DNA from 3 places in the Sporosarcina sp. 179-K 3D1 HS genome. Region 3 is predicted to be linked to each of the others. Evidence: riboswitches for the same ligand, from Rfam matches in the RefSeq annotation. Region 3 holds a riboswitch; each other region holds the start of a gene.

Region 1 (10,001 bases), on a different contig from region 3:
CAGTTCGGGGAAAGGTCACACTCGCGGGTTTCGATTTTGTGGTACTTCAAGTGGAGGAGGGGGCTTTCATTGTGCCATACTCGCAAATTGAAAAAATTCTGCCTGCCGGTCGATTTGCCGAAACTTTTCCCGATCCCCGACTGAAGGATGCCTCCAAGGATTGTCAGAAGGCGCTGACTTTTCGTTTCGGGGAGCTGGTAGCGTCCACGCCGGAATTGATCCATTTGTTTTTTAGAATGCGACTGGAAGTCTTCTTACTGACGCTGGAAGCACGGACACTTCAAGTCTTGACGGAAGATTCAACATTCCACGGGATTTTGAAGCAGGTAAACAGGGGGACGATCTGTCTATCCGTGGGAGAGAAAGAAGTGGAAATTCCATTGAGTCGGGTGTGTCTTATGTATATGTAACAATAAATGAAAGAAGTCAGCTTGTTTTACATGTTAGCTGACTTCTTTCTTATTGGACCGTTAATGACCAGGATAGTGCGGCTTCTCACCGGAAACCTCCATGTGCGAAATTTTATCGATTGAAAAAATCCAAGTCCGTCCGATTGGATGTTCCCTCTTTTCGGTTTCCACTTCATTTACTTCGTGATCCAAATCAAGGGTTGTCTCATTTTCCCGGGAACTGGCGTCATCCATGAGAACTTCGACAAAATTTGACCCGACCGAAACGATCGTCCCTTTTACTTCGGTGCCATCCTCCAGCTTGAACTGCGCTTCACTCCACAACAAACGTTGGAGCCTGAAATGAAACCCGTTTTGCAATCCAGCCAATCGGATACTGAAGTGGCGGCATCCACTGCACCGACAACAGCCACAATGGTGGTGAGAGTGCCCGCCACAATCGGAGTGGCATGATGAACGCCTGCTCATGCAATCATGATCCTCATGTCGTCTATGCGAACAGCAACAATGATGTGATCCCATTTTATAACCTCCCTTCGGCTTCATCCTTACTATATGTTGAAATTTGGTGGATTCTTGGTTGGTCAACCTATAGGTGAGGAGCCGATGGAAAATGAAAAAAGACCTCTAGTCATAGGGTTATGACTAGAGGTCTGGTAAAGCGGATTAACTATTTTTTTGTTGAAAATCAAGCATGAAGTCACGGAGCGCTTGGCACGCTTCGATTGGTACTGCATTGTATGTGGAAGCACGGCATCCGCCGATTGAACGGTGACCGTTTAAGCCGACAAATCCAGCTTCTTTCGCTTCTGCCAAGAATTTTTTCTCTAGCTCTTCATTCGCCAATGTGAACGTGATGTTCATAAGGGAACGGCTGTCCGGAGTGGCATGTCCGTTGTAAAAGCCATTGCTGTCATCGATTGCATCGTAAATCAGTTTTGCTTTTTCTTCATTGTGCTTAGCGACGGCTTCCAGCCCGCCCTTTTCTTCAATCCAGTTCAACACTTCACCGAGCATATAAATGCCGAATGTCGGAGGCGTGTTATAAAGTGAATTGTTCTTGGAGTGTGTGCTGTATTTCAACATAGTTGGAAGTTCGCTTTTCGCCTTTTCCAGAAGGTCTTTATGGATAATGACGACTGTTACGCCAGATGGTCCTAGATTTTTTTGCGCGCCCGCATAAATCATACCGAATTTGCTGACGTCAACAGGTCTTGACATAATATCGCTCGACATATCGGCGATTAACGGAACATCGCCCGTGTCCGGGAATTCGCTCCATTGTGTTCCGTAAATCGTGTTGTTGGAAGTGACGTGGACATAGGCGTCCGTGGAGTTGAATTGCAGTTCATCCAACGCTGGGATATTGCGATATTTATTGTCTTTCGTGCTCGCGATTTCGTACGGCTTGCCAAGCAATTCCGCTTCCTGGTAGGCTTTTTCGGACCAAGAACCAGTCATGACGTAGCCCGCTTGTTGGCCTTCTGGCAAAAAGTTCATCGGAATCATGGAAAATTGAAGACTCGCTCCGCCTTGCAGAAAGAGGACTTCGTAATTATCCGGAATAGCGAATAGAGCTTTCAAGCGATTGATGGCGGCATTATGTACTTCTTCAAACGCTGGACTGCGGTGGCTCAATTCCATAACGGACATACCTGTGCCGCGGAAATTGACAAGCTCCTGTTGCGCTTTTTCTAGTACCGCCAACGGCAGCGCAGATGGACCCGCATTAAAATTGTAAGCACGTTGATTAGTTTGACTCAAATTAAACACTCCTTCTGGTGGTAACTGGGATGATGTATATAAGGAATTATACACCTTTGTAATAAGAAATGGTTGAAAATATCTAATCACATTTTATAAATTTTGATCAGGACATTGCGCGGAGTGCTCATGAATCGCGCGCGGCGCTGATAACTCGCGCGTGGCGCTCATAACTCGTGCGAATCGCTGATAACTCGCGCGCGGCGCTCATAACTCGTGTGAAGCGCTGATAACTCGCGCGTGGCGCCCATAAGTCGTGCGAATCGCTGATAACTCGCGCACGGCGCTCATAACTCGTGTGAAGCGCTTATAACTTCCGCGTGGCGCTCATAACTCGTGTGAAGCGCTGATAACTCGCGCGGGGCGCCCATAATTCGTGTGGAGCGCTGATAACTTCCGCGTGGGCGCTCATAACTCGTGTGGAGGGCTGATATCTCCTGCGTGGCGCCCATAAGTCGTGCGAATCGCTGATAACTCCCGCGCGGAGCTCATAACTCGCGCGTGACGCTCATAACTCACATGAAGCGCTGATAACTCGCGCGGCCCGCTCATAACTCGTGTGGAGCGCTGATATCTCGCGCGGCCCGCCCATAATCCCAGCTGCGCGCTCATAATCAATTGGACACACTCCGAACAAATAAGAAAACAACCATGGGGAGGCCCATGGCTGTAATTACAATCGTCATGACAAACCCTTATTGGTATTCAGATGGACACTTCTTGCTTCACTTTGGCAGCAGCCTGGAGCGCTTGGTCAAAATCTGCAATCAAATCATCGACATGCTCCAAACCTACGGAAAAACGCAGCAGGCCGTCGGTGATTCCCCGTTTTTCCCGCTCCTCTTTTGGCATCGCTGCGTGGGACATCTGTGCCGGATAGGATAGGATCGATTCCACCCCGCCGAGACTGACAGCAAATACCGGAATTTGGACTTGGTCAACAAAGGCTTTGGCCGTTTCTCGGTTCGGCAATCGAAACGACAGGACCGCACCCGCGTCAGAAGATTGGGAGGCATGGATGGCATGGCCCGGATGGCCGGTCAATCCTGGATAAAAAACGTGTTCGACAAGCGGGTGTTCATTCAAATAGGCGGCGATTTTCTTCGCGGAAGCGGACGACTGTGCCAACCGTGCGCCAAGTGTTTTGATGCCTTGGATTAGGGAGAACGAGTCTTGTGCTCCCAAGATCGCACCAAATGAGTTTTGGATGAAGGCGAGCTGGTTGCCGAGTTCTTCATCTTTCGTCACGGCTAGTCCGGCTATGATATCACTATGGCCGGACAGGAATTTCGTTGCGCTATGCAGTACGATATCGACACCAAGTTCGATTGGCCGTTGGTAGAGCGGTGTCATGAACGTATTGTCCAAGAAGGTTAGGCAGCCATTCGCTTTCGCGATCTCCACGATTCCGGCGATATCCGTAATGCCGAGGCGTGGGTTCGATGGCGTCTCCATATAAATCACTTTCGTATTCGGTTGAATCGCTTGTGCGGTCGCTTCCAAATCCGCCAGGTCGACAAAGGTGTGCTCAATGCCAAACTTCGTCAATACTTGAGTAATGAAACGGAACGTTCCGCCATACACATCCTCTGTCACGACGATATGGTCCCCGGATTTCAACAACATGAAAGCGGAAGAAATGGCTGCCATCCCTGATGCGAATGCGAGCCCTCTTGCACCGCCCTCCAACTCGGCGATTGTCTTTTCGAGCGCATCCCTCGTCGGATTGCCCGAGCGGCTATAATCATACGGGCCGAATGAATCAAAATTCTCCTGATGGAATGTGGACGACAAATAAATCGGAACATTTACCGCCCCAGTTTTCTGTTCAAAGTCACCGCTCGTTGAAGCATGGATGAATTTCGTTTCCAATCGTTGATTGCTCATGGTTGGGGTACCTCGCTTTCCAATTTCGCGAATACTTGCTTCAAGTCGTCAATCAAATCTTCCGCTTCTTCCACACCGACCGAAAAACGCAGTAGCCGGTCGCAGACGCCGCGCCGTATCCGCTCTTCTTCCGGGATGTCCGCGTGGGTTTGCGTTGTGGGATACGTGATGAAGCTTTCCACGCCACCCAGACTCTCCGCAAATGTGATGAGCTGAATGTTTTCTAAGAATGGGCCAACCCATGCGCTCTCTTGTAAGCGGAACGATAGCATTCCACCTTGCCCCGCGTAGAGGACTTCGCTCACTTTCGGTTCGCTCTCCAAATATTTCACAATCGCCTTCGCATTTGCGTCATGCTGTTTCATTCGCAAATGGAGGGTTTTCAGGCCGCGTATGACGAGCCATGAATCGGAAGGGGAGAGTACCGCCCCGATTGCGTTATGATTTTTCCCTAATTGCTCGCACAACTCTTCGCCTTTCGCCACAACCAGGCCGGCTAGAACATCATTATGCCCTCCAATATATTTCGTGGCGCTATGTAGGACGATATCTGCTCCATATTCGATAGGACGCTGGAAATAGGGCGTCAAGAAAGTATTATCTACAATTAATAGAAGACCGTGTTGCTTCGCGAGTTGTGCATACGTCTCAAGATCGATTTCCTGCATAAGTGGGTTTGTCGGTGTTTCGATAAACAATGCACGAGTGTTTTCGGTAATACATTTTTCCACTTCTTCAATCTTGGAAAAGTCAGTATATGTTGTATGAATTGAATACACATCAGAATAGTAGTCTAAAAGGCGATAGGTCCCCCCGTAAATGTCTTCGGGACAGATGATTTCATCGCCCGAGCGGAAGAGAGAAAGGACCAATTGGATAGCGGCCATCCCGGAACTACAGGCGAATCCCGCATCCCCGCTTTCCAGTTTGGCAATACCTTCTTCCAGTATCGTTCGGGTAGGGTTTTTCGTCCGCGTGTAATCGTATCCGGTCGTTTTTCCGATGCCATCATGCTTATAGGCGGTGGATAAATAAATCGGCGGGTTGATCGCCCCTGTTTTCACGTCGCTATGGTTCCCCAGTTGCACTAACGTTGTTGCCAAGCTTCTCTTCGTCATCATATTCATCCTTTTCTTAATGGAATAAAAAAGAGCGCCCTTTTCGAAGAAGAGGACCCTCAGAATTTATGAAGTCAATCTCCTTATCTTCAAGGCAGTTCGCCTATTGGAATTAGCACCATACCTCAATAGGCTGGTTGCCGAGACATCGTAGGGCCAATCCCTCCGTCTCTCTGGATAAGAATACAGATATGAAGTTGTTTGATAAGATTGATTTATCCAACTCTATCACGAGGATGTTTTTATTGCAAGGGTATTTTCGCTGGAAGCATCCCTCTGTGGTGTACCGGTACCTTATGATAATATGGTCGTATTACATAGTGTAGGAGGGGTAGGAATGGTGGCGAAACATTTGCAGGATTGCGCTACCTTGGCTAACGGTGTGAAAATGCCGTGGATGGGCTTGGGGGTTTATCAATCCAAGGAAGGGCAAGAAGTGGTCGATGCGGTGAAATGGGCATTGGAAGCAGGGTACCGTAGCATTGATACGGCCGCAATTTACCGTAATGAAGAAGGTGTCGGACGAGGAATCAAAGAATCGGGTGTTCCCCGTGAAGAAATCTTCGTTACAACCAAAGTATGGAATTCGGATCAGGGCTATGAGGCTACATTAGAAGCATTCGATGACAGCTTGAAACGATTGGATCTTGAGTACGTGGATCTGTATTTGATTCATTGGCCGGAACCTGGAAAGTACAAAGACACTTGGAAGGCGCTCGAGAAATTATACAAAGACGGACGTGCTCGGGCTATCGGCGTCTGCAACTTCAATATACACCATCTGGAGGACCTGATGGCCGAGGCTGAAATTAATCCGATGGTCAACCAGGTCGAATATCATCCATGCTTGACACAAGTCGAACTCCTGGCATTCTGCAAAGAAAACGGCATTCAGTTGGAGGCCTGGTCTCCTCTCATGCGGGGACAATTACTGGAGAATCCGGTGTTGGTTGAAATTGCTGAAAAATACGGCAAAACAACAGCGCAAGTCATGCTGCGCTGGGACTTGCAGAACGGCGTCGTGACGATTCCGAAATCAGTGACGCAAAGCCGGATCATCGACAATACAAAAGTCTTTGATTTCGAACTGACTGCAGAAGAGATGGAAAATATCGGGTCGCTGAATGAAAACAAAAGGGTCGGCCCGGATCCGGATAATTTCGATTTTACAGGGGTCATCATGAAACGATAAGAAAATGAAAAGTGTCGGGCGGCTGCCCGGCACTTTTTGTATGGAGCGCTCAGAATCCCGCGCAAACTCTCATAACTCCTGTGGCGCGCCCAGGAACAATGGATATTGGCTCCCCTATAGGTTAGAACCGGCCAGATTCCGGGTACATGTAGTATACTGGTGTATACTAATACACATTTGGAAGTGGAAGAAGGAGATTGCGATGAGTTCGAACTATACAAACGATAGCTGGACATTACATACAGATCTTTATCAGATCAATATGGCGGAATCCTATTGGGCAGACGGAATCCATAATCGGAAAGCCGTGTTTGAACTGTTTTTCAGGAAATTGCCATTCGGGAATGGCTATGCTCTTTTTGCAGGCTTGGAACGTGTTCTTGATTATATGCGGGAACTTCGTTTCACCGAGAGTGACCTTGCCTATCTTCGAAATGAGGTTGGATATCAGGAAGATTTCTTGGCGTATTTGAAAGAACTCCGTTTTACGGGTGATATCTATTCAATGGTAGAGGGCGAGCTCGTTTTTGCAAATGAACCGATCATGCGGGTGGAAGCTCCGTTAATCCAGGCGCAGCTGATTGAAACGGCTATACTGAATATCGTCAACTACCAGACGTTGATTGCGACGAAAGCGAGCCGTATCAAGCAAGTGGTGAAAGATGAAGTGGTCATGGAATTCGGGACGCGCCGGGCGCATGAGATGGACGCGGCGATTTGGGGCGCACGTGCTACATATATTGGCGGCATCGAAGCGACGAGTAATGTCCTGGCGGGGAAGCGGTTTGACATTCCGGTGGCAGGGACGCATGCCCATTCCATGGTCCAAGCATATAAAAGCGAGTATGAAGCATTTCATTCCTACGCCAAGCGCCATAAAGATTGTGTGTTCTTAGTGGATACCTACAATACGCTGAAAATCGGTGTGCCGACTGCCATCCAAGTGGCGAAGGAACTCGGGGATCAAATCAACTTCCAAGGCATCCGGCTAGATAGCGGCGATATTGCGTTCCTCTCAAAAGAGGCCCGCAAAATGCTGGATGAAGCAGGATTCCCGGATGCCAAAATTATCGTATCCAATGACTTGGACGAGTACACCATTCTGAACTTGAAAGCGCAGGGAGCCCGTGTTGATGTTTGGGGAATCGGTACAAAATTGATCACGGCCTACGACCAGCCTGCACTAGGGGCTGTCTATAAAATTGTCTCCATTGAAAACGAAGCGGGTGAAATGGAGGACACGATCAAAATTTCATCGACAACCGAAAAAGTGACAACCCCTGGACGGAAGAAACTCTACCGGATCATCGACCGGGAAAACGGTATGGCAGAAGGGGATTACATCACGATGTATGATGAAGACCCGGCTTCCGAAAAACGCATCAAAATGTTCCACCCTGTCCATACGTTCATTTCAAAATTTGTGACGAATTTCGAGGCAAAGAATCTGCATGTCAAAGTCGTGGACCAAGGGAACATCATCTATGAAAATCCGCCGCTTTCTGAAATGCGGGAATATGCCCACGGAAACCTAGGGCTGCTTTGGGATGAGTACAAACGATCATTAAATCCGGAAGAATACCCGGTAGACTTGAGCCAAAAATGTTGGGACAATAAAATGCGCAACATTCAAGAGGTCCAGGAGATGGTGGAGCACTATATTGAAAATAAATGAGGTGGAAAGAACATTGACAACGTTGCAGGAGAAAATCATTGCCGAATTGAAAATGAAGCCCGTGATTGACCCGGAAGAGGAAATCCGCAAATCGATCGATTTCATGAAAGCGTATATGCGAAAAAATCCATTCCTGCATGGATATGTTCTCGGAATCTCGGGAGGGCAGGATTCCACGCTCGTCGGGAAGCTGGCTCAAATGGCAGTCGATGAATTGAATCGTGAGGATGGGAATGATAATTACAAATTCATCGCAGTCCGTCTTCCGTACGGCACTCAATTTGACGAAGACGATTGTCAGGATGCGTTGGACTTTATCGATCCTTCAATAATATACACAGTCAATATCAAAGAAGCGGTTGATGCGAGCGAACGTGCCTTAAAAGAGGCAGGGGTTACGTTGTCCGATTATGCAAAAGGCAATGAAAAGGCGCGCGAACGGATGAAAGTCCAATATGCGATTGCGGCCATGCATAATGCCGTCGTGCTGGGCAGCGATCACGCAGCCGAGGCGATCACCGGTTTCTATACGAAGTTCGGAGACGGCGGGGCGGACCTCATGCCGATTTTCCGTTTGAACAAGCGGCAAGGGAAACAAATGCTACGGGAATTGAATTGCCCGGAGCATTTGTATAACAAAGTGCCGACCGCGGATTTGGAAGATGAAAAGCCGGCCATCCCGGACGAAGTCGCTTTGGGCGTCACCTATGACAATATCGACGATTATCTGGAAGGGAAGCAGATTCCGGATGGGCCACGCCAAGCGATCGAAAACCATTATCTTCGTTCCCAACATAAACGGCATATGCCGATTAATATCTTTGATGACTTCTGGAAATGACTGGACAGGGCATCCCATATCGGGAAGCCCTGTCCTTTTTGCAGCTATCTTCATTCATTGTAGAAGATACGTTCTTCCTGTATGATGGATGTAAGTATTTAGCTTCATTTAAATAGTGTTTTACCGCAAGCTTTTCACCGAAGTAGAATGGGGCAGGGGCCAACAGATCGCTTAAGCAATGGGGGAAACGTGAATGACAAGTGGAGAGATGATAGAAAAGGTATTACATAATATAGAAAAGGTTATGATCGGCAAGCGCGAAATCGCTGAACTTGGTTTGACTGCACTCCTGGCGGGTGGACACGTCCTGTTGGAAGATGTGCCGGGCGTGGGGAAGACGATGTTGGTGAAAGCGATCGCAAAATCGATTGGTGCGGATTTTAAGAGGATCCAGTTTACACCGGACTTGCTGCCGTCCGATGTCCTTGGTGTTTCGATCTACAATCCGAGAGAAATGCAGTTCGAATTCCGACCCGGTCCGATTCTTGGCAACATCATTTTGGCTGATGAAATCAACCGTACCTCGCCCAAAACGCAATCCGCTCTTCTCGAAAGCATGGAAGAATCCTCTTTGACTGTAGATGGGGAAACGATCCAAATTCCACAACCTTTCTTCGTCATGGCCACGCAGAATCCGATTGAGTATGAGGGGACCTATCCGCTACCCGAAGCACAACTGGACCGCTTTTTATTCAAAATAAAAATGGGGTACCCATCCAGAGTGGAAGAGGTGGAAGTCCTCCGGCGTGCGGTGGAGGAAGTGGCTGTCGAGAATTTGGATGCCGTCATTACCCTAGACGAATTGCGCAGACTGCAACAAGCGGCGAAGGCTGTGACAGTCGATGATACCGTCAAGTCTTATATCGTCGATTGTGCGTCGGCGACACGAGAGGATTCTGATGTTTTCCTGGGAGTGAGTCCACGGGGATCGCTTGCTCTCATGAAAGGTTGCCAAGCGTACGCGCTAGGGAGAGGAAGAACATATGTCACGCCGGATGATGTTCAGTATTTGGCGCCCTATGTATTTGGCCATCGAATCATTCTAAAGCCGGAAGCGCGGTTCCAAGGGGTATCCACGATGGCTATTATCAATCGGATTTTGAGCGAGGTTCGA
Region 2 (10,001 bases), 160 kb from region 3:
GTCCCTGTTTCAACGGGGCTAGTACATGTTCAACCAAATAATCATATCGCCATTGAAGATAATAATAGCAATACCACTCTTCAAACCCGTCCTGATAGCGGATTGCCTTCGGGAAGATAAAATCATCCAGATGAAGCACAACAGACCCTTCAATCTGCTGCTGCAATTCCAAGGCTGCCGTTGACTTGCCAGAGCCCCCGAGGCCGTCAATACCGATAAGGACCGTACGATCCGCACGGAATGCGGGCAGGAGATGCCTCATTTCGGCACCCCCATTTCACGAATAGGAGAGAACCGGAATTTCACAACACCCACAACGGATTCCTCGTCAATGCAGCCCAGGACTCGGCTATCCATACTGTTGCGTCGGTTGTCCCCCAGAACGAACAATTTCCCTTCCGGCACCTGGGTGGCGAAATCCTCCGTCAACCTCTGTCCTTCTCCGATCCGCGCTTTCATCGACTGGATATATTCTTCCTCATACACTTTTCCATTAATAAAAAGTGTATCATCAACCATTTCTATAACATCCCCCGGCAATCCGATGACCCGTTTAATAAAATCATCTTCCGTTCCTGGAGCATGAAACACGATCATATCGAAGTGATGAATTTTATAAATTTTTGAAATGACCAGTTTATTGTTATGCTCAAACGTCGGCTCCATCGATTGGCCCGATACGATGACAGGCGTGAACAAGTATTGGCGGATCAAGACAGCCAAGATGAAGGCGATCATAATGGATTTCAACCATGAATAGAAATCATAATGGCTTCTCTCGTACATTCGGCACCCCCCTCACCCTCGTAAAGATGTCTCTATTTTAGCATATTCATTCACTTGAATTGATATTTTACATTTCGTATAAACGGGGCTTCAAAGAACAAAAGCGCAGGGCGCCTGCCTAGTTAGGGTTCGCAGCCTAAGTTCGCGACGTCCTGTCGCAACGGCTGCATGACCGTCATCCTGCCGGCCTCAGGCATAAGACGAAGATGCGGCGTGGCGTTTTTTGCCAATCGACCAGCGAAGGGTTCGATTTGCCGTATTTATGCGTAATTTGCAGAAATTAAGGCACGTTTCTTGAGCAACTTTGACTTATGACCCCGAGCCTCTGGCGCCCGGAGCCTAGACGTAACTACGATGGCTGAGTAGATTATCCACAGGCTAAGATTTTATAGTTTCCTAAGCAATAAGAAAAACCCTTGGAAAAATGACTTCCAAGGGCCTGATACATTGTGTACAAAATGGGGGTTATACTTTGAACTGGCTAATGGCTTCATGCAGCTCATCGCTGAGACCGGAGAGACGGTCAGCGGATCCTGCGACTTCCCGGATAGCGTGCAATTGCTCTGTTGTGGAGGCATTGATCTGCTCGCTGGCGGCCGCTGTTTCTTGAGATGTGGCTGCCATCGTTTCAATCGTCTGCAAGACAGTCTCCTTATGCCGTACCACTTCATCTACTTCATCATAGACACTGGCGATGGATTGCTCCAAGGTGTGCATCAGATTGGAGATGTTAGCAAACGTGGCTTCCGTATTGGTCACCACGACGGCCCGATCCTGGAATGATTGGCCGGTCTCACGCATTTCAGCCCCCACGCGACGGGAGCCTTCTTGAAGTTCCGCTACGGTCGCTTTCACTTCATCGGTTGCACGGCTTGATTGTTCCGCTAGTTTCCGGACTTCTTCCGCTACCACGGCAAAACCTTTTCCGTGTTCGCCTGCCCGTGCCGCTTCAATGCTTGCATTGAGCGCAAGCAAATTCGTCTGGGCGGACACTTCCGTAATCGTCTGCAAAATGGCGCCAATTGCCTCGACTTTATTATCCAAATCTTGGACGGAATCACCCATAGACAGTAAATTGGTCCGCCAATCGGCAAATGCTGCCTGAAGTTCATTCACTTGGGCACGCCCTTCTGTATTCGCTTCCTCCGCATCCGTCGCTATCGATCTCATGACAACCGCTTTCTCATGGATGCCCATGATCTGCTGTCCCAATAAATCGACCGTCCGAGTGGCATCCTCCGAATCATGCGCCGACTTTGTCGCTCCTTGCGCGATATCATCCACTGCTCCCGCCATCTGTTCACTGATGGCAGTCGTTTCTTCCGCCGAGGCGCTTAAGCTCTCCGCGGACAGACGTACATCTTGGACAGATTGGCGGACCGTCGCAATGATATCATGGACCTTCGTCGCCATGACATTGAAGTTGTCAGCCAGCTTGCCAAATTCATCTTTCGATTTGACTTCGGCATGGACATTCAAATCGCCCATTGCCATTTTGTCCATTTCGGTACCAATGACATCCAAAGGCTTGATCAGTTTTGTGATCAGAATCCATAACAGGAAACCGATGAGAAGCTCTGCCAAGATGAAAATGATAATAACAAGGTTCCGCGTCTCTTTTGCGGAATCCATAATAGCGCTTTCATGGAAAGCGGCACCGACCGTCCAACCTAAGCGCGGAATATCCGTGGACACCGCAGCCATCGATTTTCCATTTTCTTCATAACGCGCGACACCATCCTGAATTGCGGCGGTCATATAAGAAAGATCTGCTTTCTCGCCATCTTCCGCAACACCGGTTGGATGGACGATCGCCTCCCCATTTTTATCTAATAAAAACGGATAACCTTCAAACCCGAATTCACTTTCTGAAATCCTCTCCGTCATCGTGGCCAAACTGATATCAGTTCCGATGACTCCGATGAACACCCCATTTTTCTTCACTGCCTTTGAAGCGGTGATGACATACTGTCCTGAGTTCAAATCGACGTACGGATCGGACCAAACGACTTGGTCAGGATTCGCCTTCGCATCGACATACCAGCCTCGGCTTGTCGCATCAAAGTTCTCGAGATCGATATGAGGCATGAACTTTGTGGCATTGTTCTCCAACGTAAAAAATGTCAAGTCGGTTGCCGGCAATTGCTCCATGAAATCGCCGAACGCTTTTTCAATCCCTGCATGTGGAGGTGCTTCAGCGGAACCCGTTTCTTCCTGCCTACCGATATAATCATCGACAGCCGGATGATTGACCAGCAACTGCAATGCCTGCTCATATTGGAGCATGAAATTATCGATGGACTGGCCCATGACCGTAACCGCTACTTCACTTTGTGTGTATAGCACCTGTTCCGTTTGTTTCTGCATTTGATGATTAACAAATAAATTAATAATGGTAAGCACTACAAAAAACATGACGAATACGCTTATTATTATTTTTGTTTTAATCGACTTCACATGCTTTTCTCCTTTATTTCATCTAGTTTACTCCCAATAGACTACTAGGGAAGACCCTCTTGATTATAGACTAAGGAACTGGAAGAAGATAGGGTTTCCCTTGACTTCGAACTATTCCCAAATGAAAGAAACTTTTCTTTATTCCCACAAAAAAAAGACACCTTTCACAGGTGTCATACAACATATCCAAGTGATCGCAGGACGTTATCCATGAATGCTTCGGAATAAAGATAAACTTCCTCACGTTCGGGCTCTTGATAAACATCATGATAGAGCCGCTTCCACTGTTTGATTTGAACCTCCGACAGTTTCTGTTTCCATACCCAGCTCCGGGCATAGGCGATATCCGTTATTTTATCGTCCCCTCCGATGTGAAGAAGGACGGGCACATCTTGAATCTCGTCCTCATGCAGGAGAACCGATTTCATAAAAGTTTGCAGTTCTTTATACCAGGCCGCCGTCACAACCGGATTATACAGACGGTCTGTTTGCGCATCAACATAATTATCGTAATTGCGGGTCAATAGTTCAATACCGATTTCATGATTCAATTTCGCAGAGGAGGAAAATTTCGTCAGCATCGCGGAAAATTTCGGCGGATGATGTTTCAACGAAAGCCACGGTGAACTTAAGATAATTCCCGCGCACTCCACTTTTTCCGTCTGCAAGAGGCGCGCCACCAACGTCGCTCCCAAGCCATGCCCGAAAACAAACAGTGGCAAGTGATCTGCCAAGCCAGCTGTTATCAGTTTCTTGACAAACTCCACGTATGTCGAAAAGGATTCATTATGGATCCTCCTACCAGTCTCTTCTCCATGGCCAGGCAAATCTCCAGTTATGACATGAAAACCGCTAGCCCTCAGTTTCTGGATCAACCATGCGAAACGGTTATGATGTTCATAGGCATTATGAACAATGACTGCCACCGCCCTCGGCTGGCCGTCCGCTTCCCATTTCCACATGAGCATCCTCCTCATCTTTCATAGACTACTCTCTCTTTTACCGTTTTCAGTTCAATAAAAACTTGAACTTTGTTACGATAATTATACACCACTAGAGGAAGAGGGAGAACGAATTGATTTATCCATATAAAGACAAGACCCCAAATATTGATCCGTCTGTTTACATTGCAGAGTATACAACAATTACGGGAGACGTGACAATCGGTGCGGAATCGTCAATCTGGTTCAACACCGTCATCCGTGGAGACGTCTCACCCACCATAATCGGGAGAAAGGTTAATATCCAAGACTTATGCTGCCTTCACCAAAGTCCGAATCGACCATTGGTACTGGAAGATGAAGTCTCCATCGGACACCAAGTGACGCTCCATAGCTGCACCATCCGTAAAGGAGCCCTCGTCGGAATGGGCGCCATCGTTTTGGATGGAGCTGAAATCGGAGAAGGTGCTTTCGTCGGAGCCGGCAGCTTAGTTCCCCCTGGAAAAAAAGTGCCTCCCAACACATTGGTAATGGGCTCCCCCGCCAAAGTCGTGCGTGAATTAAACGACGACGACCGGAAAGATATGGAACGAATTGTCCGGGAGTATGCGGAAAAAGGGCAGTATTATAAGAGTTTACAGAAATGATAGGATAGAATGAAGTGGAATTCCACTAAGCAGGAATAGCTGGATGTATTCGTTGGAAGTTATGGGTGATTCGAGCGAATGGAGGCGAGTTTTGAACTAGGTTCTAGAAATAATGAGCGGTTTTCCGGAGTTATGAGCGCCCCCGACGAGTTATCAGGGCTTCTCCGGAGTTATAAGCGTTCCCAATTGATTATGGGCGATTCTTCGGAGTTATAAGCGTTCCCAACGAATTATGAGCGCTTCTCCGGGGTTATGAGCGGTCCCTGGAAGTTATGGGCGCCTCTATAAATTATCAGCGGTTTTCTAACAATTACAATAGAACCCTCAGCTTCACTGCCAAAAAATAACAGGAAGGGTGCCACTGCCGGCTCCCTTCCTGTTTTATTTCAATTATCCAATCACGCGTTCCGCCAAATCCCTAAGCGCAGTGGCTCTGTCTGTCTGCTCCCATGGCAATTCGATATCGGTACGGCCGAAATGTCCGTATGCCGCGGTTTGCTTATAGATCGGGCGGCGCAGATCAAGCATCTTGATAATGCCGGCTGGACGAAGGTCGAATAGTTCGCGGACTAGTCCCACAAGCTTGCTTTCATCGATTGTACCCGTGCCGAACGTATCGACCGAAATGGAAACTGGTTTGGCCACACCTATCGCGTAGGCCAGTTGCACTTCGCAGCGATCCGCCAAGCCCGCCGCCACAATATTTTTCGCGACATACCGTGCAGCATAAGATGCGGAGCGGTCCACTTTCGTCGCATCTTTTCCGGAAAACGCTCCGCCGCCGTGCCGAGCATAACCGCCGTATGTATCGACGATGATTTTACGGCCAGTCAGACCCGCATCTCCTTGAGGACCACCGATGACAAACCGTCCAGATGGATTAATAAAATACTTCGTGTTTTCATCTAACAGCTCTCCCGGAACGACTGAACCAATCACAACTTCCTTCATGTCGCGGGTGATTTGTTCAAGTGTCACCTCGGGATGGTGTTGCGTCGAAATGACAATCGTATCGATCCGAACCGGTTTATTATCTTCATCATATTCAACTGTCACTTGCGTTTTACCGTCCGGACGCAAATACGGAAGGATCTCCTCTTTGCGGACTTCCGTGAGGCGCCGTGACAATTTATGTGCCAAGCTGATCGGCAGAGGCATCAATTCCGGTGTTTCATTACAAGCAAATCCGAACATGAGCCCTTGGTCCCCTGCTCCGATCGCTTCCAGTTCCTCATCCGTCATCGTTCCTTCCCGGGCTTCCAACGCTTGGTTGACCCCCGCCGCAATTTCCGGGGATTGCTCGTCAATGGAAGTCAGGACAGCCGATGTCTCCCAGTCGAAGCCAAATTTCGCACGTGTATATCCGATTTCTTTTACCGTTTCCCGTACCACTTTTGGAATATCCACATACGTAGTTGTCGTAATTTCACCAGTTACCAAAACGAGCCCTGTTGTAATTGTTGTTTCGCAGGCTACTCGTGCATTTGCATCTTCCTTCAAAATGGCATCGAGAATGGCGTCCGAAATCTGATCGCACATTTTGTCCGGATGGCCCTCGGTTACAGATTCTGAAGTGAACAATTTACGATTTGTCATACAATTTCCTCCTATATCCTACGAGATTGATACGGTACTCATAAGTCCCATGTTCAGTTTAATCGACTAAGATCAAACTTTAAGCCATTTCGAGCTTTAACACGAGGGATAAAGGGCAATCTAAATAAAAAAGCCCTTCACTCACGTAAAAACATGAGGAAAGGCATAATTTCGAGAAGCACCTTTCACTCTTATCGTTCAAGGAATTTTACCTTGGTCCAGGTTTGGCACCTTCTCGCAGACAACGATGTCTTTGCAGGTTGCCGGGTTTCATAGGGCCTGACCCCTCCACCAGCTCGGGATAAGAGTATCCGTTCATTCTCATGCTACGCAATTTCATGTCGTATGTCAACAATTTATGACATTTGTGTCGAATTCTTTGCGGTTTCAAATTAGTGTAGATTATTATTAGTAATGTGTTATACTATTCGTGAATTGTAATGAAACCCAAGATTTTGGGATTATATGCAAAGGACGGTACAAAAATTATGATTTCAGCGAAAATTGGCGATGGACTAAAAAATCTTCTAGCAGGAGAAAATGTAAACATCCAGCTTTCCGTGCCACAACTGGTTGAAAAAGCGACTTCACGCGGAGAGGCTCAACTTACTGCAGACGGCGCCATCACTGCGCAGACAGGGAAATATACAGGACGTTCCCCAGAAGATAAGTATATCGTCGAGGAAGCGTCCTCCAAAGACAAAATCGATTGGGGTAAAGTGAACCGACCGATTTCTTCCGAAATTTTCGATTCTCTATATACGAAAGTTCTCGATCACCTAGGCAAAAAAGACGAACTTTTCGTCTTTAAAGGGTTTGCAGGTGCTGATAAAGATGCACGCTTGGCAATCCAAGTTGTTAACGAATATGCATGGCAGAACCTCTTCGTCCACCAATTATTCATCCGTCCGACGGAAGAAGAATTGCAAACGCACGAAGCTCAGTTCACCATTCTAGCGGCTCCTTCATTCAAAGCAGATCCAGCTGTCGACGGTACTCGTTCCGAGACTTTCATCATTGTATCACTTGAAAAGCGCATCGTCTTGATCGGTGGTACAGAATACGCTGGAGAAATGAAAAAATCGATCTTCTCCATTATGAACTACTTGCTTCCTGAACAAGGTATCCTTCCAATGCACTGTTCAGCGAACGTTGGTGAAGACGGCGATGTTGCTTTATTCTTCGGTCTTTCCGGCACAGGAAAAACAACTCTCTCAGCAGATGCAGACCGTAAATTGATCGGTGACGATGAGCACGGTTGGTCCGACAATGGCGTCTTCAACATTGAAGGCGGATGCTATGCGAAATGTATCAACTTGTCTCAAGAAAAAGAGCCGGAAATTTTCGGAGCAATTCGATTCGGTTCCGTTTTGGAAAACGTCGTCGTTGACCCGGAAACACGCATTCCGGATTATGATGATAATTCCTTGACTGAAAACACACGTGCGGCTTATCCGATTCATAATATCGAAAATATTGTTACACCGTCTGTCGCAGGCCACCCAAAAACAATTGTCTTCTTGACAGCAGATGCTTTTGGCGTATTGCCTCCGATCTCGAAATTGACGAAAGAACAAGCGATGTACCATTTCCTTAGCGGATTCACTTCCAAATTGGCAGGTACAGAGCGTGGCGTCACTTCTCCGGAAGCGACATTCTCTACATGCTTTGGCTCTCCATTCCTTCCACTTCCGGCAACTATCTATGCGGAAATGCTTGGAAATAAGATTGACGAGCACAATGCACAAGTCTTCCTCGTCAACACAGGTTGGACTGGCGGCGTCTACGGCGTCGGTAAACGGATGGACTTGAAATATACGCGAGCTATGGTTCGTGCAGCATTGGCGGGTAAACTGAACGATGTAGAAACTGAAGTGAATGAAATCTTCGGACTACAAATGCCGACTGCTATTGAAGGCGTTCCGAGCGAAGTTCTAAATCCACGAAACGCTTGGGCGGATCCAGCAGCTTACGATGAAAAAGCGAAAGAATTGGCGGACCTATTCCGTGAAAACTTCAAGAAATTCGGTCATGTTTCTGAAGAAATCGTCCAAGAAGGCGGACCGATTGCATAATGAATACAAAAAACCAGGTACCTGAACAGGTATCTGGTTTTTTCTTATATACTTTGGTTCTTCATCCATAGGCAAGCTTCCCGAACAGTTTTCGCATTAATTGCAGGAGGGAAGAAATGGGTATACTCAGGGTAATACCACGTATCATACAGCTTGTCGTGTTCGCGTAAAGCATTTTCCAAAAGGATGGCCTGCTCAAATGAGACATTGTCGTCTTTCATGCCATGGATAATCAGAATGGGGCATGTGATTTCATTTATTCGAAATAAAGCAGTCCGATCCCGATATTCGTCTGGCATATTATTCGGTGTTCCACCGATGACCCGTTTCATCATCCGGCGCATGTCTTTCCGTTCCTTATATGTAAAAACAATATCGGACACGCCTGCCCATGTGACAATGGATGAAATATCATCCCGTAAAATTGCGGTCCATAATGCCATGATACCGCCTCGTGAAAAGGCGAATAGGTGAATCCGGTCAGAGCGGAGCTTCGGTGATTGTTTCAATACATCAACACCGTTAACTGCATCCAGCCGATCGGCCCCAACGAATTCGTCTCGCCCTTCTCCTCCGCGATTCCCTCTGTAGTAAGGGGCAAACACGACAAACCCTTGCGATGCGAACTGAGCAATGCGTGCGGGCCGCACCATGCCGACATGTTGGATTCCGCCGCGCAAATAAACAATCCCTTCATACTCTCCATTTGCAATGGGTTCAGCCAGAAGCCCTTTTACTCTCAAGCCTTCCGACCAATAGGTGATTTCCTCTAATTGAACATGCGGGTTGGGGGAAGGATAAGGTCTACGGTGATAGATTGTTCCGTCACTCTGCATATGCTTCCACTCGCTTTCTAATTTGCTCCATCCCTGTACCTCTCATATGAAAACTTAACTCAGTGCACGTATCGACCTCTTCGTCTGTCAACCATAAAGCGCCTTCGGTTTCGTGGAGTTGGGGATGTACATCAATGGTATCGACTTGGCCCGTGAAAACTGCCTTGCAAAATGTCTGATTGGTGCGGACGACATATTCAGCAATTTTTTTTATTCCGGAAATGGAAACGCCGGTTTCCTCCAGTGTCTCGCGGATGGCTGCTGCTTCGATTGTCTCCCCCTCTTCCGCCTTTCCACCAGGAAACTCGATGCCTCGTTCTGGATGCCGAGTCATCAGCCATTTCCCTTCATGTTTCAGGACAATAAGGACGTGTCTCGATTCCATTCCATCCGAATTCTTGCCGAATGTCAGCTCCACACGTCCCCCGTTGGAATCCGTGAAAACCATCATGTCACTTCACATCCTTTAGTCCAGTGTAGCGAAGGACAAAACCGTTTTCAACGGAAATACGGCAGTTGCTCGATAAACCTTTTCGATTCCTCGTCAGTGAATTCATGAATCAATGCATAGACCTTCATCGTCCTGCGATCGATATCATGGTTGTCCCTGTCATAATGGTAGGGCACGTAAGGGAGATGAGAACGAAGGAAGTTTCGGAACTC
Region 3 (10,001 bases):
TTGACGGGCTCCCTGAAGGATGCCATGATGGGCGCTGACATATTTATCGGTGTTTCTGCAGCCAACATCTTGACAAAAGAAATGATTGAGTGCATGAATGTTGATCCGATTGTCTTTGCTCTAGCAAACCCACTTCCGGAAATCGACCCTGGTTTGGCAAAAGAATACGGCGTGCGGATCATTGCGACAGGAAGATCGGATTATCCGAACCAAGTGAACAATGTGCTGGCATTCCCAGGGATTTTCCGGGGAGCGCTTGATGTCCGCGCAACGGAAATTAACGAAAGTATGAAGTTGGCGGCGACCCACGCCATTGCGGACATCATTGATGATGCCGATTTGACGGATGACTATATCATCCCCGATCCTTTCGATGAGCGTGTAGTCAACCGAGTCGCGCAAGCCGTAGCACAAGCGGCGATGGATACGAATGTTTCCGTCAGCAAACAAATGCTGCTCAAGCAGGGCTAAAATCGAATGCTGCCACAGCTTGTAACGGGCTTGCCCAACTACATCCATGGCTGTTCAAACAAAAAAGTAGAGGATGGAATTATTGGAATTCCCCATCCTCTACTTTTTATTTGACTTCACCCTTCTCCCATATCCACATGGAGGGTACCGTCCGATTGGACCTCCGCATAAAAAACTTGGCTAATATGACCAATCCCTTGTTTAATTAACTCCTCTTTCAACCATTCCTCCGTCAAATTCAACTCCTCGAGATTTTCGGGAATCAATTTATAATCGGAAATGATTTCAGTTGGGATGAATTTCGGTGGCGGGGCTGGGGCTTTCACGTCTTTTTTAGTTGCGGGTTCTTGATCACTTTTTTTCATAACACTTAGTTGTCCATTCGTCTCTAAAATAGCATAGTGAACATCCTTGATGGAGAAGATGCTCTGTTCCCTCAGCATCATGCTCAGATCATTCAAGTGAAGTCGTGTTTTCTCCATGGACTTTTTCATAAGTTTCCCTTCTCTGATGATTATCGTTGGCTTATCATCCAAAAAGGCTCTTGCTTTTTTGGATTTAAACGCCAGATAATTGGTTAGTATCGTCAAGACGGCCCACCAGACCATTGCAACAAGACCATCCAAAAAAGGCATCTTTGATTCACCCGCAATGTCCGCCGCAATAGATCCAATCGTAATACCCGTCACATAGTGGAAAAAAGTCAATTGGGAGATTTGCTTTTTCCCCATGAATCGTGCAAGAATCAGCAAAACGATAAACGTCATTGTTGTCCGGATGATCATTTCCCAAAAATCCAGTTTTAATATATCCTCCATTTTCACATGCACCTCCGCTATACTGGAAGTGTCACTCTAATGTGAAGAAGGTATACATACGGAGGAATGAATCATCCTATTCAGTATCTTCTCGTGTATCGCCATTTTTATATATCGTCAAGGAGCGCTCGCTTCCTCGGCCAAGCTGTCTGGCTGGCGAGGAAGAACCCGCTTCTATTTTTTCTGCAAGATAGTGGGTCCTTTCAAACAGGATGGACCGCAAATGATCTAACCTCCTCATGACTTTATCAATCAACCCTTCTTGGTTGTCCAAGCGATGCAGTACTTCCTTTTGTGAACTCTCATAATCAATTGCCTTTTCCGCTAACCGACGCTGTACTTCCACTTGCCTCTCCATTCGATTTGCCAATTCACCATTTAATTGTTCCAGCTTATCAAGTCGGTCTTTCAACTCCTCAGCCGCTTGCCAAATCGGAAACCATTGTGTTTCCATGGCCTTTTGGAATTCAGCCTGCATGCGAATATTCTCCATCGTCATTTTATTGAAGAAGCGGTTCATCTCTTCCACGATTTCTTCAGTTCGCTTGTCATGCTGTTTCCTGTTATTCGACTGCTCATCTATCATCTGATATTGAATGGCTTGTAGCCGTCTTTGCTGGCGAAGAACGTTTTCTAACACAGCACGATGCTGCAAAAATTTGGAGTGTTGTTCTTCTTTCCACTCTGTCAGGAAATCTCTCTTATATAAGTCCTGATTCTTCCCATCCAGGCTGGTTTCGTTTATATAAACTGACGGATGGCGATCAGCATTCATATATAATCCCATATAATCCTCCCTTCTTCCTTTCTATATTATGTATTATAAAAAAAATAGCTACAGGAAACCAAAACCTACCATCCAAATAAGTTTAATGGTATCTTGGAAAGAAGAGAGGATACGAGGAGTGGATTAAAGTGGAATCATTTACCAAGACGGAGAAGCAGCGAGAGCTTTTACATAAGATTAATGAATTAAAAGCCCGTTTTACAGGAAGAGAGCCTGAACTAGACAAACTGAATTCGTTTCCGTATGAGGACTTTAAAGATTTAAAAGATATTGATTACCATCGGTTGACGCTGCCAAAAAAGTATGGTGGCCAAGGCCTAGGTCTGTATGAATACATTTTAGCACAAGAAGCGATTTCTGAAGGTAGCGGCTCGACCGGCTTATCGATCGGTTGGCATAATGGAATCGTTCTGCAATATGTTGAAAACCGGCATTGGAATGAAGAGGCCGCCGATTGGCTTCTAAAGGAGATTGGAAAAGGGGCGCTCATCAATACGGCAGCCTCGGAAAACAATGCAGGAAGTCCATTGCGCGGTGCTTTGCCGACGACGACTGTCAAGTTATCGGGAGATGAATTAGTTGTCCATGGAGAGAAGACCTACACCTCGGTGGCACCTGTCCTCGATTATTTCCTTGTTACCGCAACCAATGAGAACGATCAAGTGGATCTGATCATTATTCCTCGCACCACGCCCGGCGTGTCCATCAAAGAGACGTGGGATATGCTGGCGATGCGCGGCACGGCGAGCCATAATCTTGTGTTGGACAATGTAAAAGTTCCCGTGACGAACGTCTTGCAGCAAAATTCTTTGAAAAAGCCGGAAAATAAAGGTTGGCTGCTCCATATTCCGGCTTGCTATATCGGGATTGCAACGGCTGCAAGATCGTATGCGTTGGAGTTTGCCACTTCCTATGTGCCGACTTCGTTGGGCAAACCTATTGCCGAAACTCCGAATATCAAGCAACTGATCGGGGACATGGAACTGGAGTTGACAACAGCTCGCCATCTTTTGTACGGAACGATCGAGCGCTATGAACATGCAGAAGACCGTTCCCGGTTCGATGAAGCCCTTGGCGTCACAAAAGTTGCTGTGACCAATGCGGCGATCCGAATAGTCGATAAAGCGATGCAAATCGTCGGCTCGCGCGCCCTCTCAGAGTCCAACCCGATGCACCGTTATTACTTGAACGTACTGGCAGGGCTTTACAATCCGCCGATGGAGGATATGGAGAAGACGAAACTGGCAGCCAAAGCCATTCAGCAGTTTGGTAACAAATAAAAAAGCAGGTGGAGGAAGTTGATTCGCTTCCATCCACCTGCATTATTTAATCACTAGACAACTTTTTCACTGTTTAATTCCACTCGTATGGAGTTTGTTGATAGACGTAATAATTCAGCCAATTGGAGAACAAGAGATGCGTATGGGAACGCCATGAATTCAAAGGGTTGGCGGTTACATCATCATTCGGAAAATAATTTTCAGGCATATCAATATCGATGCCTTTTTGTAAATCCCGTTCATACTCCTCGGCCAGTGTCGTAGCGTCGTATTCCAGATGACCCGTGATCATAATATGTTTTTCATCTTTGGAAATAATGATAAAAGCACCCGCATCCTCCGACTTAGACAGTAAAATCAAGCGTGGGTCGTTTTCAATGTCTGCCAACGCAACATCCGTATAGCGAGAATGCGGCGCTTTAAATTCATCATTGAAACCGCGCGCTAAATTGATCGTCGAATCGGTTAACGTATGGCTATAAATGCCGGAACACTTTTTAGGAAGAGCATACTTGTTAATACCGTAGTGATGGTACAAAGCGGCCTGGGCACCCCAGCAAATATGGAGCACCGACGTCACGTTCCCCTTCGACCAGTCCATGATCGTTTTTAATTCTTCCCAATAATTCACTTCTTCAAATTCCAAATGCTCGATTGGTGCACCTGTGATAATCATCCCGTCGAAGCGGCGATTTTTCACTTCTTCGAACGTTTGATAGAACGCGTCCAAGTGGAATTTGCTAGTATTTTTCGACTCATGGGTAGCCATTGTCATGAACGTGATATTCACTTGTAAAGGCGTATTTCCCAACAGTCTGAGCAATTGTAATTCCGTTTTCTCCTTCTCGGGCATCAAGTTTAGAATAATGATATTCAACGGACGGATATCTTGAGAGACGGCCCGTTCCTCATCCATGACGAAAATCTTTTCCTCTTTCAGTAGTGCACCTGCCGGCAAATGCTTCGGTATATTAATTGGCATAACCCATCTCTCCCTTTCCTCTGTCAATCGTTCAGTTAAAAATAAAAACCTCTTTTCCGTATGATAAGAAAAGAGGGTTTGTATTCGCTCTGTTCTTATCTCTCAAGAATTCATTCTTGATGGAAGTAGCACCTTTCTCACAGGGTAGAGGTTGCTGAAGTGTCATCGGGCCAGATCCCTCGACTTCTCTTGATAAGAATATTTGATTGTAATGTATAGGTTATAGTTAATTATACTATTAATTCCTACAATGTAAACGACAATTCTCACGCCCTGAAATCTTCTGGCTCACACTATTAATATTCTGTTCTAGGCCATTTTTTTATTTCTGGCGTTTTTTAAATTTTCAAGTACAATATAGATAAGTTATATAAAAAATAGAAGTAAAGGAGATTTCAACTATATGCGAAGTTTAGGTATTGTCAGGAAGGTAGACCAACTTGGAAGGATTGTTATTCCGAAAGAGTTGCGAAACACATTACAGCTAGGTACTGGGACTCCAATGGAGATTTTTGTGGATGAGGATATGATCCTCTTGCGCAAATACACAATCAGCGAAGCATGTGCCGTAACAGGTGAAGTGACACCGGAAAATAAGATGTATTCCAATGGCATGTACCTTAGTCCCAAAGGGGCCCAGATCCTTCTTGAAGAAATTGAACACAATCGATAACAAAGGAATTATTTTCTATTGATAATAATCCCTTGCTCATATATAATAAATACACAAGCTGCATTGTTCGTATACACATTAAGTTTTAACCTTTAAGCTGTAAAAGGGAGTTTTATATAAGAACAGGAATGGCATGCCCGGTTCCTTAGGCAATCGGGACAAACAGGAATGTTTTTGCGAACACCCACTTTGAGGAGTGGTGGTTTAAAACTTTCTATGATACCTATACGGCAAAGGCGGCTTCTATTACATATAAGCCAAGGAGCTACTCTACAGTGGAGGGTAGCTCCTTTTTAATTTATTTCTTTCACGGATCTGTCCGACAGTTTGGGAAATGATTTTATGAAAGGAGTCGCATGCCTTTGAAACGTCTTGTCATTACTGGTTATAAACAGCATGAATTGGGTATCTTTGATGAAAAACATCCCGGCATCCGATTTATCAAAAAAGCGATCGAGAAACGCCTGCTATCATTTCTCGATGAAGGGCTGGAATGGGTGCTCATTAGCGGGCAGCTTGGCGTCGAGACATGGGCAGCGGAAGTCGTGCTGGACTTGAAACGTGAATATCCCGCTTTACAGCTTGCCGTCATGCCCCCTTTCCTTGAACAGGAAAAGAATTGGAATGAATCGAAGCAGGAAGCGTATCATGCCATCGTAGCGCAAGCCGATTTTTATAAGCCGCTCACCAATAAACCGTATGAGGCCCCATGGCAATTCAGTGAAAAAGATAAGTTTTTTCTAAGGAATTCGGATGGGTTGTTGATTGTATACGATGAAGAAAATGAGGGGTCTCCGAAATTCGTAAAAAGGATGGCTGACCAGTTTGCGGAGAAAACCGATTATGAAGTGTTTTCGATTACAGCGGACGATTTGCAAGTTGTGGCGGAAGAGGAACAACTGCAGGACATGTACCAAGCTTCCGATTTTGACATCTCGTGAAGCTTGGCATTAGGAGATTCACTTTTTGGTGTCCTCTCTTTTTTTGTTGTCTTTCTTGGCCGCGTTATTTTGCCCGATCACTTGCAGATCATCTACGCTCCGGTCATAGCCGTACCCATATTCTTCCCGGTCTTTTTGGTTCTTATTATTTTTATTCGTCATCTTATCACCTCCGTCCTATTAGTCTGTTCGTTTCCCCTGCATTTATCCCGACAATTTGATTTGGTCGCTCTCGGTTACGGTTCACTTGCGCTCGACTAGCAGTTGCTTACACTTAGTTAATAGTTGCCTGCATTCGGGCCGCAATTGCTTGCGAACAATGCAAATCTCCCACAAAAAAAGCCGAGCTTCAAATCGCTCAGCTTTTATCCCGCCTTTTCAGGCAAGCTTGTATGAAACTATTAAAAATTTGTAGAGATGGGGCATCGCCCGCTGCGGCCAATCGCTCGGGATGCCATTGAACACCGAGAACAAATTGCTCTGCCCTGCCTTCAATTGCTTCCACTACTCCGTCATTGGCAAATGCGGAAATCCGAAGTGTTGCCGCCACCCTTTTCACGGCTTGATGGTGAAACGAATTCACTTGGATGCGACCACAATCAACCATTCCTTCCAGGAGGCTGCCCTTTTCAATTTTCACCGTATGGGATGGATGGGTCCTCGGCGCTTTTTGAGCATGCTGCAATACAGGTCGATCGATTTGGCATTCAATATCTTGGAATAGATCACCGCCGCAAGCGACGTTCAGCAACTGAATTCCACGACATATTCCCAAAACAGGCTTCTCCTGCGACACCATCTGTTGAACCAGGGCAATTTCCGTCCTATCTCTTACAGGAGAAACTTCCCCTAACCGTGGATGTGGTTCTTCCTCGTAGTACATCGGATTGATGTCTTTCCCACCTGTCAACAACAGTCCATCCAAAAGCTCGGCCATCTGTCCCACGTCTGCTTCTATGTCCGCTGGAATGATAATGGGAAGACCTCCCGCTTGCACAATGGCGGCCATATACTCAGGATCGATTTCGTGTTTCCCATCGGCATTCATATTCGATGTCAACCCAATAACCGGTTTCATCCCATACCTCCCTTGACCTTACTGAGCAAGGTCGTTGATAAAACCCTCAATCTCCTCTTGCGTCTTCCGGTTTTTGCTGACAAAACGTCCGGCCTCTTCCCCATTATGATAGGCTACAAAGCTAGGGATTCCAAAAATATCCATCTCTTGGCATAAGTCGATAAAATCGTCTCGATCCACATATACAAATGTATATTCCGGGAAATCCGCTTCAATTCCAGGCAATATTGGCTCAATCACTCTGCAATCTGGACACCAATCAGCGGAAAACATGAAAATCGTTTTTCCTTCATTTTTCAAAGTCTCGAATTGTTCAATATTCTCTAGTTTTTTCATTTTACCATCCCTCCGTTATTTATCTTTAAAGGTCCACATACACCATTTTCCGATATCGACAAAGCCGATTCGTTTATAAATCACTCCGGCATCTGGGTTATCATAAAACAGACAGAGCATTTTCCCTTCACTCAACAGTTCTTTACATAATACGGACATGCAGTAGGAGGCGAGCCCCTTTTTTTGGTGTTCCGGTAAGGTCCCCACTCCGACAATCATGGCCGATTGGCTGTTTTCGGCTGTGCTGGAGGCTGAGCTTATGATTTTTCCGCCCTCCTCAATATACCATGTTCGCCCGCTTCCATTACGCAAGGTTTCCCTGTTCCGCTCGACATTTAATGTACTGGTGGCGAATTCGGGAATACCTTGTAACTGTTCCACGATCCGCTCCGCATCTTCAGGAACTGCCCGTTTCACTTCAATCGAGTCCGGTACTTTTTGCAATTGATCAGCACGTTCACATTTTGCATAATGGAGTACCCGAGGTTCCGCCGGTTTTTCATTCAGATAAGGCTCGACTTGGCGAATGATGGCTTCAATTCCGGAAAGAAACTTGAAATCACGGTCCCGATTCATGATATCTGCTAACCCTTTCGCATCAAACTCATCCGGCGCGTAGACAATAAAGTTATCCGTGAACTTTAATAAAATGCCTCGCAACATTCCTGATTCTGTAAAATCACCCCATAATGTCTGAATGGGGTTATCGAAACCATACATTTCGATATCTCCGATGATGAATAGATTCTCAGCCGGTTTTTCGGATACAAAATCCATCGCAGCCTGCCGATCCGTTTCTGTCAACTTTCGTATCACCCGTCATCCCTCCTCTATCCTCCAATTTTACCGCAAAAAAATACGAAAAGAAACTTGCCCAGATCTTGGGATTGTCCTTTTCGTATTTCTTTACTTATTTGGTTAAGAAGAAGGGGCATCCTTATGGAGAGGTGGTGGGATGATCCAGCCTTTTTCTTTGTTCATGCGCAACAGCTTGCCTCCGAACATCGCTTTGTCCGCAAGGTATTTACCAAACATCATGGCGATGTCCTCACGTAGACATTGGCCCATCACTTGGCTGATGGAAACCATACCTTGCCCGACGTTGATCGAAATGGCCGCACTGATTTCCGGGTCCATGAATCGTGCGCCCGGCGGAATATCCTCAGCGTCCGCTTTCGGTCTTTCCGGAAGCGATGGGGGTGGAGTAATTCCATTTTCTTTCAAGACTTTTTCGAGTTCCTTATTTTCCGAGCGCATCGTCTTAACCGCTTCCTCCAACAGGTTAATCAAGTCACGGTCCCCTGCATGATTCATGAACGCCTCATAGCCACTGATTAGCCCGTTATTTGCACCGACGTATGCCCAAATCCCGATAACTTCTCCGTAATGCAACGGTTGCTCTTCTGGATTCCCACTTAAAATGCCCAATTTCAGCCATCCTCTTTTCATTTATTTTTTCCCTGATTAGTTCGGGTCACTCCTATTATGTGAAGTTGGCGTTTTTCCTATACAGATTTTCTCAATCATAATAACCGGTGATCAGGAGAAGCTATAGTACGTAGAAAAAGGAGGCTTTTCAAGTGCGTCACTGGCTTTTATTCCCCTTGTATCTTCTCATGCTTCTGCTTGTTTTCTTCAAGGTGGCTTCCGCAAATGAGGAACCTACGAAGGAGGAGATTGTACAGAACCGAATGCAGCTGTATTTGCATTTTGAAGACGAATCGATTCCTTGGTATTACTTAGCGGCAATCGACCAATTCGAACGGAATATACAGCAAGTCCGGAAAGACATCCCGAAAAAAGATGGGGCGATCTCCATCACCTATTCCAGCGAATTCTGGGCAGGCGCCTTGAATCCCGAGCCCGACGATATGTCACCTCAGTCAATTGCTTATTTCGCCGGCAATGGAGCGGATGGCAATGGAGATGGCTTCGCCGATCCAAATGACGATGAAGATACCCTATTCACGATGGGTTCTTTCCTCAGCAAGTACGGACCTGCAGAAGAGGATTTTGAGTCGGCTTTATGGGATTATTACGAACGGGAAGAAACTGTCAACCAAGTGCTGACCATTGCCAAGCTTTTTAAGCATTTTGAAACGATTGACCTGGATGAACATGCGTTCCCCCTTCCCCGGCAGCATAATTATAGCTACCGAAGCACGTGGGGCGCGAAACGTGGATGGGGTGGCAGGCGTATCCATGAAGGTACCGACCTGTTTGCCGGTTACGGAGTTCCGGTCCGGGCCACTTCGTTCGGTATTGTTGAAGTCATGGGTTGGAATGAATACGGCGGCTGGCGCGTGGGTATCCGGGACCACCATAATACGTACCACTATTTTGCCCACCTCGCCTATTTCAATAAAGGCCTGAAGGAAGGGGATATCGTGGAACCTGGTACGATCATCGGCTATGTCGGCAATTCAGGTTACGGAAAAAAAGGGACATCCGGTAAGTTCCCGCCACATCTACATTATGGGATGTATAAATATAATGGACGGACCGAATGGGCTTTCGACCCCTTCCCTTCCTTACGGATATGGGAACGGTCCGGTTCATGAGGGAATGGCCCGTTTGTTGAAGAAAACATCTGCAAAATCAAAAAATTACTATTGACTTTTATCCCTGATTTGTT

What was found. Region 3 has a riboswitch for S-adenosylmethionine ahead of metA (homoserine O-acetyltransferase MetA). Riboswitches for the same ligand answer to the same signal wherever they lie in the genome.
Region 1: it holds a riboswitch for S-adenosylmethionine, as region 3 does, so the genes downstream of both, AB1K83_RS15900 (methionine biosynthesis PLP-dependent protein) here and metA (homoserine O-acetyltransferase MetA) in region 3, are expected to answer to the same signal.
Region 2: it holds a riboswitch for S-adenosylmethionine, as region 3 does, so the genes downstream of both, metK (methionine adenosyltransferase) here and metA (homoserine O-acetyltransferase MetA) in region 3, are expected to answer to the same signal.

The regions. Positions count from the first base shown of each region.
Region 1 is NZ_JBFEGI010000014.1:87,428-97,428, forward strand. It holds gene AB1K83_RS15880 (hypothetical protein) at 1-410, shown strand, start outside; gene AB1K83_RS15885 (hypothetical protein) at 471-734, opposite strand; gene serC (3-phosphoserine/phosphohydroxythreonine transaminase) at 1,077-2,174, opposite strand; gene metC (cystathionine beta-lyase) at 2,880-4,061, opposite strand; gene AB1K83_RS15900 (methionine biosynthesis PLP-dependent protein) at 4,058-5,179, opposite strand; SAM riboswitch class I at 5,260-5,363, opposite strand; gene AB1K83_RS15905 (aldo/keto reductase) at 5,517-6,371, shown strand; gene AB1K83_RS15910 (nicotinate phosphoribosyltransferase) at 6,574-8,046, shown strand; gene nadE (ammonia-dependent NAD(+) synthetase) at 8,060-8,887, shown strand; gene AB1K83_RS15920 (AAA family ATPase) at 9,081-10,001, shown strand, end outside.
Region 2 is NZ_JBFEGI010000002.1:13,198-23,198, reverse strand. It holds gene AB1K83_RS02795 (uridine kinase) at 1-262, opposite strand, end outside; gene lepB (signal peptidase I) at 259-786, opposite strand; gene AB1K83_RS02785 (methyl-accepting chemotaxis protein) at 1,252-3,243, opposite strand; gene AB1K83_RS02780 (alpha/beta hydrolase) at 3,417-4,205, opposite strand; gene AB1K83_RS02775 (gamma carbonic anhydrase family protein) at 4,319-4,831, shown strand; gene metK (methionine adenosyltransferase) at 5,222-6,427, opposite strand; SAM riboswitch class I at 6,616-6,735, opposite strand; gene pckA (phosphoenolpyruvate carboxykinase (ATP)) at 6,916-8,502, shown strand; gene AB1K83_RS02760 (alpha/beta hydrolase family protein) at 8,547-9,338, opposite strand; gene AB1K83_RS02755 (NUDIX hydrolase) at 9,328-9,789, opposite strand; gene AB1K83_RS02750 (transposase) at 9,837-10,001, opposite strand, start outside.
Region 3 is NZ_JBFEGI010000002.1:177,155-187,155, reverse strand. It holds gene AB1K83_RS03610 (NAD(P)-dependent malic enzyme) at 1-471, shown strand, start outside; gene AB1K83_RS03605 (DUF421 domain-containing protein) at 588-1,289, opposite strand; gene AB1K83_RS03600 (hypothetical protein) at 1,366-2,076, opposite strand; gene AB1K83_RS03595 (acyl-CoA dehydrogenase family protein) at 2,205-3,356, shown strand; gene metA (homoserine O-acetyltransferase MetA) at 3,430-4,338, opposite strand; SAM riboswitch class I at 4,431-4,537, opposite strand; gene AB1K83_RS03585 (AbrB/MazE/SpoVT family DNA-binding domain-containing protein) at 4,742-5,011, shown strand; RNA gene ssrS (6S RNA) at 5,064-5,258, shown strand; gene AB1K83_RS03575 (SLOG family protein) at 5,368-5,952, shown strand; gene AB1K83_RS03570 (hypothetical protein) at 5,971-6,114, opposite strand; gene AB1K83_RS03565 (gamma-glutamyl-gamma-aminobutyrate hydrolase family protein) at 6,311-7,030, opposite strand; gene AB1K83_RS03560 (thioredoxin family protein) at 7,049-7,366, opposite strand; gene AB1K83_RS03555 (GNAT family N-acetyltransferase) at 7,382-8,182, opposite strand; gene AB1K83_RS03550 (DUF3231 family protein) at 8,285-8,794, opposite strand; gene AB1K83_RS03545 (M23 family metallopeptidase) at 8,983-9,927, shown strand.